Regions from separate parts of the Pseudomonas sp. 1L-C-7-B-C1 genome, predicted to be linked through region 1. Evidence: predicted binding sites of a transcription regulator. Region 1 holds the regulator's gene; each other region holds the start of a gene.
What was found. Region 1 encodes FliA, which starts transcription of late flagellar genes. Its sites were predicted from a motif close to CTAAAGTTTNNNNNNNNNNNGCCGNTAA; they were not measured.
Positions count from the first base shown of each region.

Region 1 (3,588 bases):
GTCGGCACCAGTTGGTGAGCCGGGCTGTCAGTGTGCAGATGCAGGAGGAGCCAAGCGAGGAAGCGATGGCGGATATGTTTGCGGATCTTTATCACAGCACCGGCAAGCGCGCGGGCTAGGTGAAGAAAATGACAGTGGAATTTTCCTGCATCGATGGTCTGCCAGGCATTGTTCAGACACTGAACGTGCAGCCCGACATGTGGCTTAGGTCTAAGCAAGACAAGGTAAACAATTAACATGGGCAGCATGCATCCCGTACAGGTTATCGCGGTGACCGGTGGCAAAGGTGGCGTAGGCAAGACCAACGTTTCAGTGAATCTTTCACTGGCGCTGGCCGAGCTGGGACGTCGCGTCATGCTGCTGGACGCCGATCTGGGTCTGGCCAACGTCGACGTATTGTTGGGGCTGACCCCCAAACGCACCCTGGCTGACGTCATCGAAGGGCGGTGCGAGCTCCGCGATGTCCTGCTGCAAGGCCCGGGCGGCGTCCGCATCGTGCCGGCGGCGTCGGGCACCCAGAGCATGGTCCACCTGACCCCGGCGCAACACGCCGGGCTGATTCAGGCGTTCAGTGACATCGGCGACAACCTCGACGTGCTGGTCATCGATACCGCCGCCGGCATCGGCGAGTCGGTGGTGAGCTTCGTGCGCGCCGCCCAGGAAGTGCTGCTGGTGGTGTGCGACGAGCCCACGTCGATCACGGACGCCTACGCCCTGATCAAACTGCTCAACCGCGATTACGGCATGAACCGCTTCCGCGTCCTGGCCAACATGGCCCAGAGCCCGCAGGAAGGGCGCAACCTCTTCGCCAAGCTGACCAAGGTCACCGACCGCTTTCTCGACGTGGCCCTGCAGTATGTAGGCGCCGTGCCGTACGACGAATGCGTACGCAAGGCCGTGCAGAAGCAGCGCGCCGTGTACGAAGCGTTTCCGCGTTCTAAATGCGCGCTGGCGTTCAAGGCCATCGCACAGAAAGTCGACACCTGGCCGCTGCCGGCGAACCCGCGCGGTCACCTGGAATTTTTCGTAGAACGCCTCGTGCATCAAACCAGCGCAGGGCCCGTCTCATGACAGCAAGTGGCTATCGCATGTACAGCAAATCGTCCAAAGACTCCCAGTATGAGCTGATCGAGCGTTATGCCCCGCTGGTCAAACGAATCGCCTACCACTTGCTGGCGCGTCTGCCGGCCAGCGTGCAGGTCGAGGATTTGATCCAGGCGGGCATGATTGGCTTGCTCGAGGTCTCGACCAAATACGACTCCACCAAAGGGGCCAGTTTCGAGACGTACGCGGGTATTCGTATCCGTGGCGCGATGCTCGACGAAGTGCGCAAGGGGGACTGGGCACCGCGCTCGGTCCACCGCAATACGCGCATGGTCAGTGACGCGATTCGTTCAATCGAAGCAAAAACCGGCCGTGACGCTAAAGATCACGAGGTTGCTGCCGAACTTGAAATGAGTCTCGACGATTATTACGGGATTCTGAACGATACCCTGGGCAGCCGACTGTTCAGTTTCGACGACCTGTTGCAGGACGGCGAACACGAAGGGCTGCACGAGGACGGCGCAAGCCAGTCCCTGGAACCGTCGCGGGATCTGGAAGACGAGCGCTTCCAGGCTGCGCTGGCCGAGGCCATTGCCAACTTGCCGGAACGTGAACGCCTGGTGTTGTCGCTGTATTACGACGAAGAGCTGAACCTCAAGGAAATCGGTGAGGTTCTGGGTGTCAGCGAGTCGCGGGTCAGCCAGCTGCACAGTCAATGCGCGGCGCGGTTGCGCGGTCGCCTTGGCGAGTGGCGCGCACGTTCCTGAATCAGGCGCGGGCCGCGAGGCCTGCGTGTTGCTTGTAAGACCGGCTGTGCAGGACGTGAGCGGGAAGCAAAAGAGACATGGCAGGAGTCGGTCGAACCGGGTCGTGGATGATCCGGTTTCGCTGCGCTCGTCCCGGTCGATTCCACCCCTTTTCATGTTCGGCGCAGCCGGTATTGATTGAATGCGCGTTCAGGTGCTGAACGCGTTAAAGACTGCTTGGAGGTCGAATTGGACAAGAACATGAAAATCCTCATCGTTGATGACTTCTCAACGATGCGGCGGATCATAAAAAACCTGTTGCGTGACCTTGGGTTCACCAACACGGCCGAAGCTGATGACGGACTCACCGCATTGCCGATGCTGCAAAGCGGCGCCTTTGACTTCCTCGTCACTGACTGGAACATGCCGGGCATGTCCGGCATCGACCTGTTGCGTCAGGTGCGTGCCGACGAGCGTCTGCGCAGCCTGCCGGTGCTGATGGTCACTGCCGAAGCCAAGCGTGAGCAGATCATCGAAGCCGCTCAGGCCGGTGTGAACGGCTACGTGGTGAAGCCGTTCACCGCGCAAGTGCTCAAAGAGAAAATCGAAAAGATATTCGAGCGCGTCAATAGCTGATGTCCGCTGCGAGGGCGCTATGGATTCCAAAGATTCGACAATGGGTGACTTTGAGTCAACCCTGAAGAAACACGCACAAGAGCTGGTCGCGAGCCTTGAAAAAGGCAAGTTCGGCGACGCCGTGCAACTGATCCATGAGCTTAACCAGACCCGCGACCGTGGCCTGTATCAGGAAGTCGGCAAATTGACGCGCGAGCTGCACAGCGCGATCGTCAACTTCCAGATCGACCCGAACATGCCGCAGGCCGAGGAGGTCTCCCAGATCACCGACGCCACCGAGCGGCTGTCGTACGTGGTCAGGCTGACCGAAAACGCGGCCAACCGGACGATGGACCTGGTGGAGCTGAGCACGCCGCTAATGCACGGGCTGACTGACGACGCCAAGTCGTTGAGCGCCGATTGGGGACGCTTCATGCGCCGCGAGATCAGCGCCGAAGAGTTTCGTGATCTGGCCCGCCGCGTCGATGTGTTCCTGACCCGCAGCGAGAAGGAGACCACCGAGGTCTCTGCGCATCTGAACGACATTCTGCTGGCCCAGGATTACCAGGACCTCACCGGTCAGGTAATCAAGCGCGTGACCACGCTGGTCACCGAAGTCGAGCGCAACCTGCTCAAGCTGGTGCTCATGGCGAGCCAGGTGGACCGCTTCGCGGGCATCGAGCACGACCAGGAAGTGTTCCGTCAGCAAAAAGAACAAGAAAAACTTCACTCCAAGGGTGAAGGTCCGCAGATTCATGCCGATAAACGTGAAGACGTTGTATCCGGACAGGATGATGTTGACGATCTGCTATCCAGCCTCGGATTCTGATTCGGTCACTCTGTTTCGGACTTCAGGTTTTCTGTGAAAGTGGCTGCTGGACCCGCGCGCCAATGCTTCGACGAAAGCAATGCGCGCAGGCCGTCAGTGCAGCCTCCGGATCGGTTTGACGGTTAATTTTAGGAGCACCCCCCAATGAGCTTCGGCGCCGATGAAGAAATCCTTCAGGATTTTCTGGTAGAGGCCGGCGAGATTCTCGAGCTGTTGTCAGAGCAGTTGGTCGAGCTGGAAAGCCGGCCAGATGATGCGGACCTGCTCAATGCAATTTTTCGCGGTTTTCACACTGTAAAAGGGGGCGCCGGCTTCCTCCAGCTCAACGAGCTGGTTGAATGCTGTCACATTGCC
Region 1 covers NZ_JBXAWH010000015.1:8,492-12,079, reverse strand. The annotation lists gene flhF (flagellar biosynthesis GTPase FlhF) at 1-119, shown strand, start outside; gene fleN (flagellar synthesis regulator FleN) at 238-1,071, shown strand; gene fliA (RNA polymerase sigma factor FliA) at 1,068-1,811, shown strand; gene AC0Z8Z_RS21640 (chemotaxis response regulator CheY) at 2,052-2,426, shown strand; gene AC0Z8Z_RS21635 (protein phosphatase CheZ) at 2,446-3,234, shown strand; gene AC0Z8Z_RS21630 (chemotaxis protein CheA) at 3,379-3,588, shown strand, end outside.

Region 2 (3,588 bases), on a different contig from region 1:
CGACGGCGTTCAGTGCTTCGCCGCCGACGGTACGTTACTGGGCAAGATTCGCCTGCCGGAGAAGGTCGCCAACCTGACTTTCGGCGGCCCGCGCCGCAACCGCTTGTTCATCACCGCCAACACGTCGTTGTACTCGGTGTATGTGGCGGTGGCGGGGGCCCAGGTGCCTTGAGCGATGCAGGGCAGGGCGCGTGTCGTTTTACGGAACGCGCCCCGGTGCTCAAAGCTTGAAACGACCGACCACAGTGCGCAGTTCGCCGGCCAGCAGCGACAGTTCGTCCGCCGTTACCGCGTTGTCCTCGATGCCTTCCATCAACATGAAAGTGCCATTGCGGATCTCGGTGACATTGCGGTTGATGTCTTCGGACACGGCGTGCTGCTGAACGGCAGCGCTGGCAATCTGGGTGTTCATGCCGACAATCGATTCCACACCTTCGTTGATCGCGTTCAGGCTTGAGGACGTCTGATCGGCCGACGTCAGGCAATCCTGCGCCCGGTCCTTGCCCGCTTTCATCTGCTCCACGGCAGCGGTAGTCGCCAGTTGCAATTGCTGGATGATCCGCTGGATTTCGGCGGTGGAGTTCTGCGTCCGTGAGGCCAGGGTCCTCACTTCGTCGGCGACCACGGCAAAGCCACGGCCTTGCTCACCGGCGCGGGCGGCTTCGATGGCGGCGTTGAGGGCGAGCAGGTTGGTCTGGTCGGCGATATTGCGGATCACTTCAATGACCCCGCCGATCTCCTGACTGTGCAGCGCGAGCGCCGCGACCTTTTGCGCGCTGAGGTCGACTTCGCCGGCCAGTGCCTCGATGGTCTGGCGGGTCTGCTGCATGACGCCCAGGCCTTTGCCGGACGCCTGACTGGCCTGTTCCGCCGCACGCGCCGCGCCTTCAGTGTTCTGGGCGACGTCGGCGACACTGGCGGTCATTTCGTTGATGGCGGTGGCGACCTGTTCGGTTTCGCCCTGCTGGGCGTTCATCGACATTTTGGCGCGGTCGATGGACGCAGTCAGGCGAGTCGCTGCGTCGGACACCGAACTCGAACTGCGCTCGACCTGAGCCAGGGACTCGCCAAAGGCCTGGACCATGTGATTCAAGCCGGTGCCGATGTCGGCCATTTCATCTTTGCCGACGACATTGACACGTGCAGTGAGATCGCCCTGGGCGATGCGGCGGGTGGCGCTCAACATGTCTTCCATGGCTCGACGCATGGCACTGTAGATCCCGCTGAAGGCGTAAATCAGCAACAGCCCGGCGATGGCGAACATGGCCAGCATGGCGGCGCGTTCGGCTGACTTCTCGCCCAGTCGTTTATCCAGTATCGCGGAGAGCTCGTCTTGCAACGCGTCCTGCGCCTTGTACAGCTCGGCGACCACCGCGTTGCCTTTGGCCGGCAGCCCCTGCATGCCGGTGATGGTGTTTTCCGGTGAGGTGACCAGGGTTTGCAGGTCGCTGCGAAAGCTGTCGAGGCTGGAGAGCCCGCTGCTTACGGGGGACTGAATGCGATCAGCAAGGGCCGGTTCCTGACGTCGCAGCAGGCTGAGACTCTGCAGCAGCTCCTGGCGAATCTGCGCTTCTTGCTTGAGCAGCGATTTGATCGTGCCACGGAGGGTGTCCGTGAGCGGCTGACCTTCGTGCAGACCACTCGCCAGGCCGCGCAACTGCCCGACCACGTTGATCTGGCGCGGCAGACGCAGGGTGCTTTGATCGATCAGGAACAGCGAGGCGTAGTCCTCGTCGAGCACCATCCCGGAGGTGGCGGAGACGAAGTAGATAAAATTCAGCGTCTGGGTCATCTGATCGCTCCATGCGTCAAACAGGGTCGCCTGATCGGCCCCGGTTTTGGTCTGGCTGATCAACCCTTCGGCCCCGGAACGCAAGCGCTGCACGCGATCACCGGTCTCGAGCTGTGCACCCAGCTGGCGGTCGGTGGTCTCAAGTTTGGTGAACGCTTCCAGCAGTTTGGCCTGGTTGGCGGCAAGATCAGGTTGGGCTGTCTGGTCGCCACTAAGGAGGCGATTGGTCAATGCCCGTTGCAGCATCGACAGGCGCAACACCGGGGTAACGTCCATCAGATAGCGCTGGCCGACTTGCTCGGAGTGGATATTATCGATGCTGGCGTTCAGCTGATGCAGCAGGCGCGTGCCCAGAAGGGCCAATGGGAGCAAAACGATGATGGCGAGCAGCGCGAACTTGGCAGGGAAGCGCAGGCGGTTGGTCAGGTACACGGCAGGGGCAAGAATATTCATGCTGTTCTCAAAGCCCCGGAGCGGGGCGCTTGGGTTGTTGTCGGTGAGAACGGTCCTTTTTCTCGGGATTCAGCGGTGTTGACGACGTTTTCGCAGGAAGCGTTATGGCTGGCTGCGGGTCGCTCTGATCCATCTGTCGGCGCTGATCGTATTAACTTTATTAAAACTTGTACAAAACTTTATTTATGTATAGTTTTGGAACTGAATCGATTAACTGATGTCTTTGTGATATCACTTTTCTCAACTCGGCCGAAGTCTGTTCTTAGGCTGTTATCACTGCTCTGCACCTTCCGTCATGTAGGAGTGTCGGCAGTAGTGGCCATGAGATATCATTCAATCCGTATTTTTAAAACCGAGGGCGCAGGCCATGAACTGTTCGCTGCAAATTGAGCAGAAGCGCCTGTCCGCGGTTCACGCTTTGCAATGGCTGGAAACGGCCCATAACGAGAACTTTGATCGGCTCTGCCGCCTGGCCGCTGCCCAGTTCGGCATGCCGACGGTGCTGGTCTCGCTGGTGGAGAAAGATCGCCAGTGGTTTCCCGGCCGGGTGGGCTTCGACGCGAGCCAGACGCCCATCGCACAGTCGTTCTGTCGTTACACCATCCAGAACGCCGGGATCATGGTGGTCGACGATGCCAGTCTCGACCCGCGCTTCGCCGACAACCCGCTGGTCACTGCCCCGGGCGGCATTCGCTTCTACGCCGGCGCGCCGCTGTGCAATCAGCACGGCGATGTGCTCGGCAGTTTCTGCCTGATCGACCAGGTGCCTCGTGAGTTGCAACCTGCGGAACTCGACGCCCTCCAGGATTTTGCGCAGTTGGTCATGGCGCAGGTGGAACAGTGCCAGTGGATGCGCTACCGCAACCCGGTCAGCCAGTTGCCCAATTTGCAGCAGTTCTTGCTGGATACCCAAGGCATCGCGTCGACCGACAGTCATGTGCGACTGATGGTGGTGATCCGTACCCACCCGGTCGCGAGCGCCGCGGATGTCAGCGTCACCAGTAATCTGGACGCCCAGCACAAGCGCCGGGACATGGCCCACTGCCTGCGTCGGCGTCTGGACGGCATCGCCGAGCTTTATCACGTCAGCGAGCTGGATTTCTGCCTGCAGATGAGCTGCGAGCGGCATCGTCGGGATGAGCTGGTTCGCCTGCTGCTGGCGCTGATCACCGAGCCCTTTACTCACCAGCAGGTGTCGGTGGGCCTGGCTTGCTGCGACAAGGGCGATCAGTCCGCTGCGGCGCTCATGGGCAAGGCGACCCACGCGGCGGGGATGGCGTTTTATCGACAGGTTCAGTGGGCCGCCTACGACGAGGCCGAAGACTGCGCCCAGCGTCGTGCGT
Region 2 covers NZ_JBXAWH010000012.1:58,490-62,077, forward strand. The annotation lists gene AC0Z8Z_RS18605 (SMP-30/gluconolactonase/LRE family protein) at 1-172, shown strand, start outside; gene AC0Z8Z_RS18610 (methyl-accepting chemotaxis protein) at 221-2,245, opposite strand; gene AC0Z8Z_RS18615 (sensor domain-containing diguanylate cyclase) at 2,613-3,588, shown strand, end outside.
Region 2: the regulator FliA is predicted to act here: its motif matches at 2,379-2,406, upstream of AC0Z8Z_RS18610 (methyl-accepting chemotaxis protein).

Region 3 (3,588 bases), on a different contig from region 1:
GTTGTCGTCGGTGATATAGACGTAGGTGTACCCGCCGTTGACTTGCAGCCCCGGCGCCACTTCGCCCGACGCTTCCAGCTCCACGCCGCTGCTGTCGTAGGACATCGCCTCGTATACGTAGCCGCCCAGGCTGGCGTCATAGGTCGAACTGCCCGGCACGTTGTCTTGCTTGGCATGGAACACCGCTGCGCTGACGTTGAGCTTCTTGTCCAGCAACTGACCTTTGATGCCTGCCTCGTAGCTTTTGCCTTCAAGGGGATCGAGCACCCGGCCTTGGGTGTCGAGGTAATACTGCGGATTGAAGACTTCGGTGTAACTGGCGTACAGCGCGTATTCGGGGGTCAGGTCGTAGACGATACCGGCATACGGCGTGACTTTGCCGTGAATGCGCACCTCCCGCGCGGAGCCATAGTTGTCGCCATTGCTGTCCGCGCTGAGCATGCGCGCGCCGGTGATCAGGTGCAGGTCGTCGGTCAGGCTGAAGCGCGCGCCGGCGTAAACGCTTTTCTGGCGATCGGTGTAGTTCGACGTCGCAGCAGGTAAAGCAGCGGCGTAATTCGGCTGCGGCAGGTAGCCATGCAGCGCATCTTCAAGGGTCACAGGCGCGTAGTTGAGAGCGTCGTCGTACTGGGAGGATTCGCGGTTGCGCTGGCGCGCAGCGTTGGCCCCAAAGGTGAGTTGATGCTCGCGACCGCCCAGCATGAAGGGCCCGCTCAGCGAGTAATCGCCGCTGAGTTCGAGGTTTTTGTCTTTGTACTTTGAGCCCAGCCCGCTGTAACCGGTGGGAGAGGCAGCGGAACTCAACATGTAGAACATCTCGGTGTCTTCGCGGTGCTCGGCGCCGGCGACGGTCAGCCTCGACTTCCAGTCGTTGGCGAAGGTGTGCTCCCACTCGGCAAACGCACGTTGCGTGTGAACGTCCCAATGCACCCACGGCTGGGAAATATTGGAATGGGTGCTGCTGTAATGAATGGCGTTGCCATTGCCGTCGGCCAACGGCAGTGCGCCCCAGCTTGAGCCATTGGCGTTGGTTTTCTGGTCCTCGTAACCAAGGGTCAGCGTGTCGCTGTCGCTCAGATCGAATGCCAGCAGGCCGCTGAAGATGTTCTTCTCGCGGGAGTAGCGATCAAGGTATGAGTTGCCGTTTTCGTTGGCGTAGATGACGCGCCCGCGGACGTTGCCCGAGTCGGTCAGGGGGCCGGAGACGTCGATGTCCACCCGGCGTTTGTCCCAGGAACCGGCGGTCACGTCGATCTTTGCCTGGGGATCGTAGGTCGGGCGTTTGCGGATGAAGTTGACCGTGGCCGAGGGGTTGCCGGCCCCGGACATCAAGCCGTTGGCGCCGTGTACGATATCGACCTGCTCGTAGGGCGCCAGGTCGATGTCGCCCACCAGCAAACCATTGGTCATCGGCATGGCCGTGCCGTCGTACTGGAAGTTGTTGATGTCGAAACCGCGCGCGGTGAAGTAGGTGCGGTCTGTTTCGACTTTCTGCACGTTGACGCCGGGGGTGCTGGTCAACACATCGCGGATGCTGTTGAGCTTGAAGTCATCCATTTGCTCGCGCTTGATGTTGGTCACGCCCTGGGGCGTTTCCTGGTTGGTCAGGTCCAGCCGAGTGGTGGTGCTGCTGGGTTTGCCCTGGTAGCCCTGCGGGTTGCCGGTGTCGCCATAAGTGACGGTTGACGTCACGTCGGTGGCGGGCAGGCTGACCGCTGTCTCTTCGGCATTCGCTGTGTTGAGCACGCTCAGGGCAATTAACGAAAGGGCCTTTGGGCAAAAGGGGAACGAGTGACGCATGGCGGGCAAAGCTCCGGCGAATGTTACAAATGGTGATGGTTCTCAATTATCAGGAAGTTACAATTGAGAATCAATGTCATTTATTCCTCGGGTTGGTGCTGGCTGTAACGCTGGCCATGATCGGGTGCCTTCACCCCCAGCATTAAAGCTTTCCCCCCGGCAGTCGAAACACCTTAATTCGCAACCCATTTCATTACTGGCACAGGGAACCGTGGCATGCATGCGTTCAAGGCGTTGTACGAGTCCGTCGAGAGGCAGTTTTTCAATTCTTTGACCAAGAAGTTGTCGAGCCTGTTTCTGATGGTGGTGGTGAGCGCCGTGGTGTATTGGGTGGCCGTGAGCATCCGCGCCGACGTGCTGTTGCAGTTGCGCAGCGCACAGTTGCCGGCGGAGACGCTAAGCATGATCGAGGGCAAGCTCGATGTGCTGAGCAACGTCATTCTCGGCAGCACGCTGTTCACCCTCTGTCTGGTCAGCTTCATGGTCTGGTATTTCCGGCACCTGATCGTTCGGCCGGTCACCCAGATGACCCAGGCGCTGGAAGGCATTGCCAATGGCGAGGGCGACCTGTCCAAAGACTTGCCGCTGTTGACCCACGATGAAATCCGCGTGCTGGCAAGCACCTGCAACCGGTTTCTTGCCAAGCAGCGGGAGATCATCAGCAGCGTCCAGGCGTTGACCGTGAACATTGCCGTGGAGTCTGCGCGGTCGTTGAAAAACATCAGCGACTCCAGCGACAGCGCGACCCATCAGGCACGCTTCGCCAAGGAAGTCATGGAGCAGAGCAACGACGCAGTGGGGCGGATTGCCGAGGTGTCCCGGCAGACCCAGGGCATTTCCGGGACCACCGCGCAAAACCTCAGCATGGCCCGCGACTCTTACACCGAACTGCTGGAAGTAACCGGCAACATCAGTGAGATTTCCAGCAGCCTTAATGAGTTCGGCACGCTGGTTTCGGCGCTGAACCAACGTTCGTCGAGCATCAAATCCATCGTCGGATTGATTCAACAGATCTCTTCCCAGACCAACCTTTTGGCGCTCAACGCGGCGATCGAAGCGGCGCGTGCAGGGGAGAGCGGGCGCGGTTTCGCGGTGGTTGCCGATGAAGTCCGGACCCTGGCCCAGAACGTCAGCCGCGCCACTGAGGACATTTCCCAGAACATCGACGCCATGTTGCTGGAAGTCAGTTCGACCCACGAGCAAACCACGCAGATCAGCCACAGCGCCCGGGAGACGCAGAAAGTGGTCGAGCGCGCGTCGGGGCATTTCGAAAGCATGATCGGCGACTTCGAATCCACTCACACCAAGCTGGAGGACATCGCCTCGCACATCCAGCAGTTCGCCGACAGCAACACCGGCATCAACGACCGCGTGACGCAGATTCATGCGGACAGCCAGTCGATTGACCAGCGCATGCAGCATTCCGCAACCGCCACCCGCGATCTGTCGGGCGTGGCGGAAAAGGTCCAGGCGCTGCTGGGACGGTTTGTCCTCGGGCACGGCGCGCTGGACGCTGGCATTACCCGCGCCAGTCACTGCCGCGACCGGCTCCAGGTACGCCTGGCCGCGCTGCAACGTGAGGGCGTCAACCTGTTCGATCAGAACTACAAACTGATTCCCGGTACCGACCCCAAGCAATACACGACCAGCTACACCGAACGCTTCGCGCAGATCTGTCAGGAAGAGTGTGACGCGCTCACTAAAGGCACGCGGGGCGGAAAGGTCACCTTCATCGTCGACAGCAAGGGTTACTGCCCGGTGAACAACAGCTGGGTGTCGAAAAAACCG
Region 3 covers NZ_JBXAWH010000001.1:246,009-249,596, reverse strand. The annotation lists gene AC0Z8Z_RS01115 (TonB-dependent siderophore receptor) at 1-1,800, opposite strand, end outside; gene AC0Z8Z_RS01110 (methyl-accepting chemotaxis protein) at 2,017-3,588, shown strand, end outside.
Region 3: the regulator FliA is predicted to act here: its motif matches at 1,943-1,970, upstream of AC0Z8Z_RS01110 (methyl-accepting chemotaxis protein).

Region 4 (3,588 bases), on a different contig from region 1:
AAAGGCGATTACCACTCCAACCTGCACTTCAACCCGCAGATCAAATACGACCTGGGCAAGGCGCTTAATCTTCCGGACCGGCAGTTGTATGTGGGCGTCGAATACGACTACTGGAGCAACAAGTACGGCATCAACGACACGCGCTCTTTCGATACCGACCAGAACACCGCGAGTTTGCTGGTGAAAGTGTTCTTCTAAGTAAAGATTGATCTGAGGCCGACTACTGGCTGACCGGGAAGATCGTTATCAACCGGCGTGGAACGCAACGGATCAGACACCCGGGCGGGTGGCTGATCCGGCGCTGTCACTTTCTCAAGGCCTGCTGACAACCCCCTTTCAGGAGTGCCCTTCCCACGGCAGCGGCTTGCCCGCTCGCACCCTCGCATTCAGCGAGCGCAACAGGTCGAGGGGATCACGGTCCTTCATCGCATGACTCTGCTCGTCGACCCAGGTCATGACCTGCTGCCGGTCGAGCGTCGGCCGGCGGTGCAGGATTTCAACCAACTGCCGCTCGCAATGCTGGGCATACGCAACGACGCTGGAAAACAATGGGCTGTTCATGCTGCCGACACCTCGCCACCGAATACGCGTTCAGCCTTGATAAGGCGCCAGTTCTGCTACTGCTCTCGGTACAACCCGCCACACAATACCACTGGCGCGCCATTGAAACAGCGGCAAGCCGGTGCGGGGAAGGGACGGGGTCGGGTGGCAGTGACAATGTTGAGCCTGTCGGGAGGCCGGTGCTAACATTCGCCACCGCCGAGCAGGCAAGGACAGACCGGTTTATGAGCAGCATCCGCGAGCGCAACAAAGAACTGATCCTGCGCGCAGCCAGCGAGGAATTTGCCGACAAGGGGTTCGCCGCCAGCAAGACCAGCGACATCGCCGCCAAGGCGGGTGTGCCCAAGCCCAACGTCTATTACTACTTCAAGTCCAAGGACAACCTGTATCGCGAGGTGCTCGAAAGCATCATCGAGCCGATCATGCAGGCGTCCACGCCATTCAATCGCGAGGGCGTGCCCGCTGACGTGTTGACGCGTTATATCCGCTCCAAGATCCGCATCTCTCGCGACCTGCCCTTCGCCTCAAAGGTGTTTGCCAGCGAGATCATGCACGGCGCGCCGCATCTGACACCCGAACAAGTTGAGCAACTCAATGGGCAGGCCCGGCACAACATCGAATGCGTTCAGGGCTGGATCGATGACGGCCTGATTGCGCCGATCGACCCCCATCACCTGATGTTCAGCATTTGGGCCGCAACCCAGACCTATGCCGACTTCGACTGGCAGATTTCCACGGTGACGGGCAAAGCAAGTCTGGACGACGCTGATTACGAAGCCGCCGCGCAGACCATCGTCCGGCTGGTACTCAAGGGCTGTGAGCCGGACCGCTGAGGGTCATTGGCTTTCTTCTTTGTCGTAGCCCAAGGCCCTGTTCACGCCTTGTAACAGCTGGCCGAAGCTCCAGGGCTTGCGGATGAACTCGACCGGATTTACGACACCGGAGCTCTCTGGCGTTTCATGACCTGACATGATCAGGATCGGAATGTGCGGGTACTTGTTGCTCGACAGGTTCGCAAGGTCCGCACCGTTCAAGCTGCCCGGCATGAGGATATCGGTGAGAAGGAGCGCCACGTCGCCCGAGTTGCTTTCGAGGTACGTCGCCGCCTCGTCTGCAGTCTCCATCGCATGGGTGGCGAAGCCTTCATCAGCGAGGATCTCGCACACAAACTCGCGAATGATTTGCTCGTCCTCAACCACCAGAATGAGTCCCATGTTTGGTACGTCTGCTGCCATTTGCGCCACATCCACAATAATTATTTCCCATGCCTGCCCGGCCGGCCCTGTCCTGGACTCGGGTGTAGTCCGTACTGTGAGCGGCGCAAGCGCCGGAAATTCCATCGGGAAGCAACATTTGGTCGAAACGTTGTACAGATTCGGCAAATGAATGGGTACACAAGGGTGTTCGCCAAATCGCAGGCAATAAAAAACCCGCCGAAGCGGGTTTGTGCAACACCGTCCAACTTCCTGTTGGCCGCCAATGCCTGGCAACGGTCGATCGTCCTTGATCCTGCAGCGATCCGTTGCTGCAGTTGATGGATCCAATGTACCGCGAGCGCGTGTTACAACCTAGAGCCAAGTTCCTCAGGTCGTGTAAGCCTTTCGCTATACCTGTGTCAGTTGCCTGCGTCCACGCTCAGGTTTATACCGGTCAGGCCGAGACGCTTAATGACACCGTGGCTTCCCTTCGTTAAAGGGCGCGGGTCAATGCGCTGTCGTGCAAGCGCTGACAGGGCGGCCTGCCCGGACAAGAAGAATAAAGAAGCGGAGTGACGATCATGAATATGCGCAATCTCTCGATCAGCCGGCGTTTGTGGCTGATTCTCATCGTCGCCGTGGTGATGCTGTTTACACTGGCGGCGGCGATGCTCAAGCAGATCCACGACGATCTGTATGAAGCCAAAACCATCAAGACCATGCACGTGGTGCAGACCGCCAGCGGCCTGCTCGACTTCTACCATGGCCTGGAAACCGCCGGGACCCTCACCCGCGAACAAGCGCAGCAGCAGGCGATGGATGCCATTCGCGGGCTGCGCTACAACCAGACCGACTACTTCTGGATCAACGACCTGCGCCCGGTGATGATCATGCACCCGGCCAACCCCAAGCTGGTGGGCCAAGACCTGTCCGGCATCAAAGACCCGGACGGCTTTCAGGTCTTCAACGAGATGTTGACACTGGCCAAGGCCAAAGGCGCCGGCATGGTCAACTACCGCTGGCCCAAGCCCGGCGCCACTGACGCGGTGGGCAAGACCTCCTACATTTCGCTGTTCGCGCCGTGGGGCTGGATCATCGGCTCAGGCGTCTACATCGATGACGTGCAGGCCGAGTTCTACAAGCAGGTGGTCAAGGCGCTGTCGATCAGTGCCGGGATCATTCTGGTCATGGCGCTGCTGTTGATTCTGATCGCGCGCAGCATCGCCGGCCCGCTCAAGGCCACCGTCGAGGCGATGGCCAACATTGCCAGCGGGGAAAGCGACCTGACCCGCACCCTGGCAACTCAGGGCAACGACGAAGTCACCCAACTGGCCCGGCACTTCAACGCGTTTACCGCCAAGCTGCGTGGCGTGGTCAGCGAGTTGCAATCCTCGGCCGTCGGCCTTGGTCAGGCGTCCAGTGAGCTGGGCAGCAATGCGATACAAGCCCAGGAACGCAGCCAGCAGCAGTCGTTGCAGATGGAGCAGGTGGCGACGGCGGTCAATGAGGTCACTTACGGCGTGCAGGACGTAGCGAAGAACGCCGAGCACGCCGCCAGCGAGATGCGCAACGCCGAGTCCCAGGCGCAGCAGGGTCAGGCCAACATCGACAGCAGCCTGAGGCAGATCGGGCACCTGTCCGGGACGATCGATCAGGCTGTGGAAGTGATTCGCACACTGGCCAGCGAAAGCACGCAAATCGGCGGCGTGCTGGAGGTGATCAGTTCAATTGCCGAGCAGACCAACCTGCTGGCGCTCAACGCCGCCATCGAAGCCGCCCGCGCCGGTGATCACGGCCGTGGTTTCGCCGTAGTGGCAGACGAAGTACGCCT
Region 4 covers NZ_JBXAWH010000018.1:14,650-18,237, reverse strand. The annotation lists gene AC0Z8Z_RS23760 (outer membrane protein OmpK) at 1-198, shown strand, start outside; gene AC0Z8Z_RS23755 (hypothetical protein) at 337-561, opposite strand; gene AC0Z8Z_RS23750 (TetR/AcrR family transcriptional regulator) at 786-1,394, shown strand; gene AC0Z8Z_RS23745 (response regulator) at 1,398-1,796, opposite strand; gene AC0Z8Z_RS23740 (methyl-accepting chemotaxis protein) at 2,339-3,588, shown strand, end outside.
Region 4: the regulator FliA is predicted to act here: its motif matches at 2,196-2,223, upstream of AC0Z8Z_RS23740 (methyl-accepting chemotaxis protein).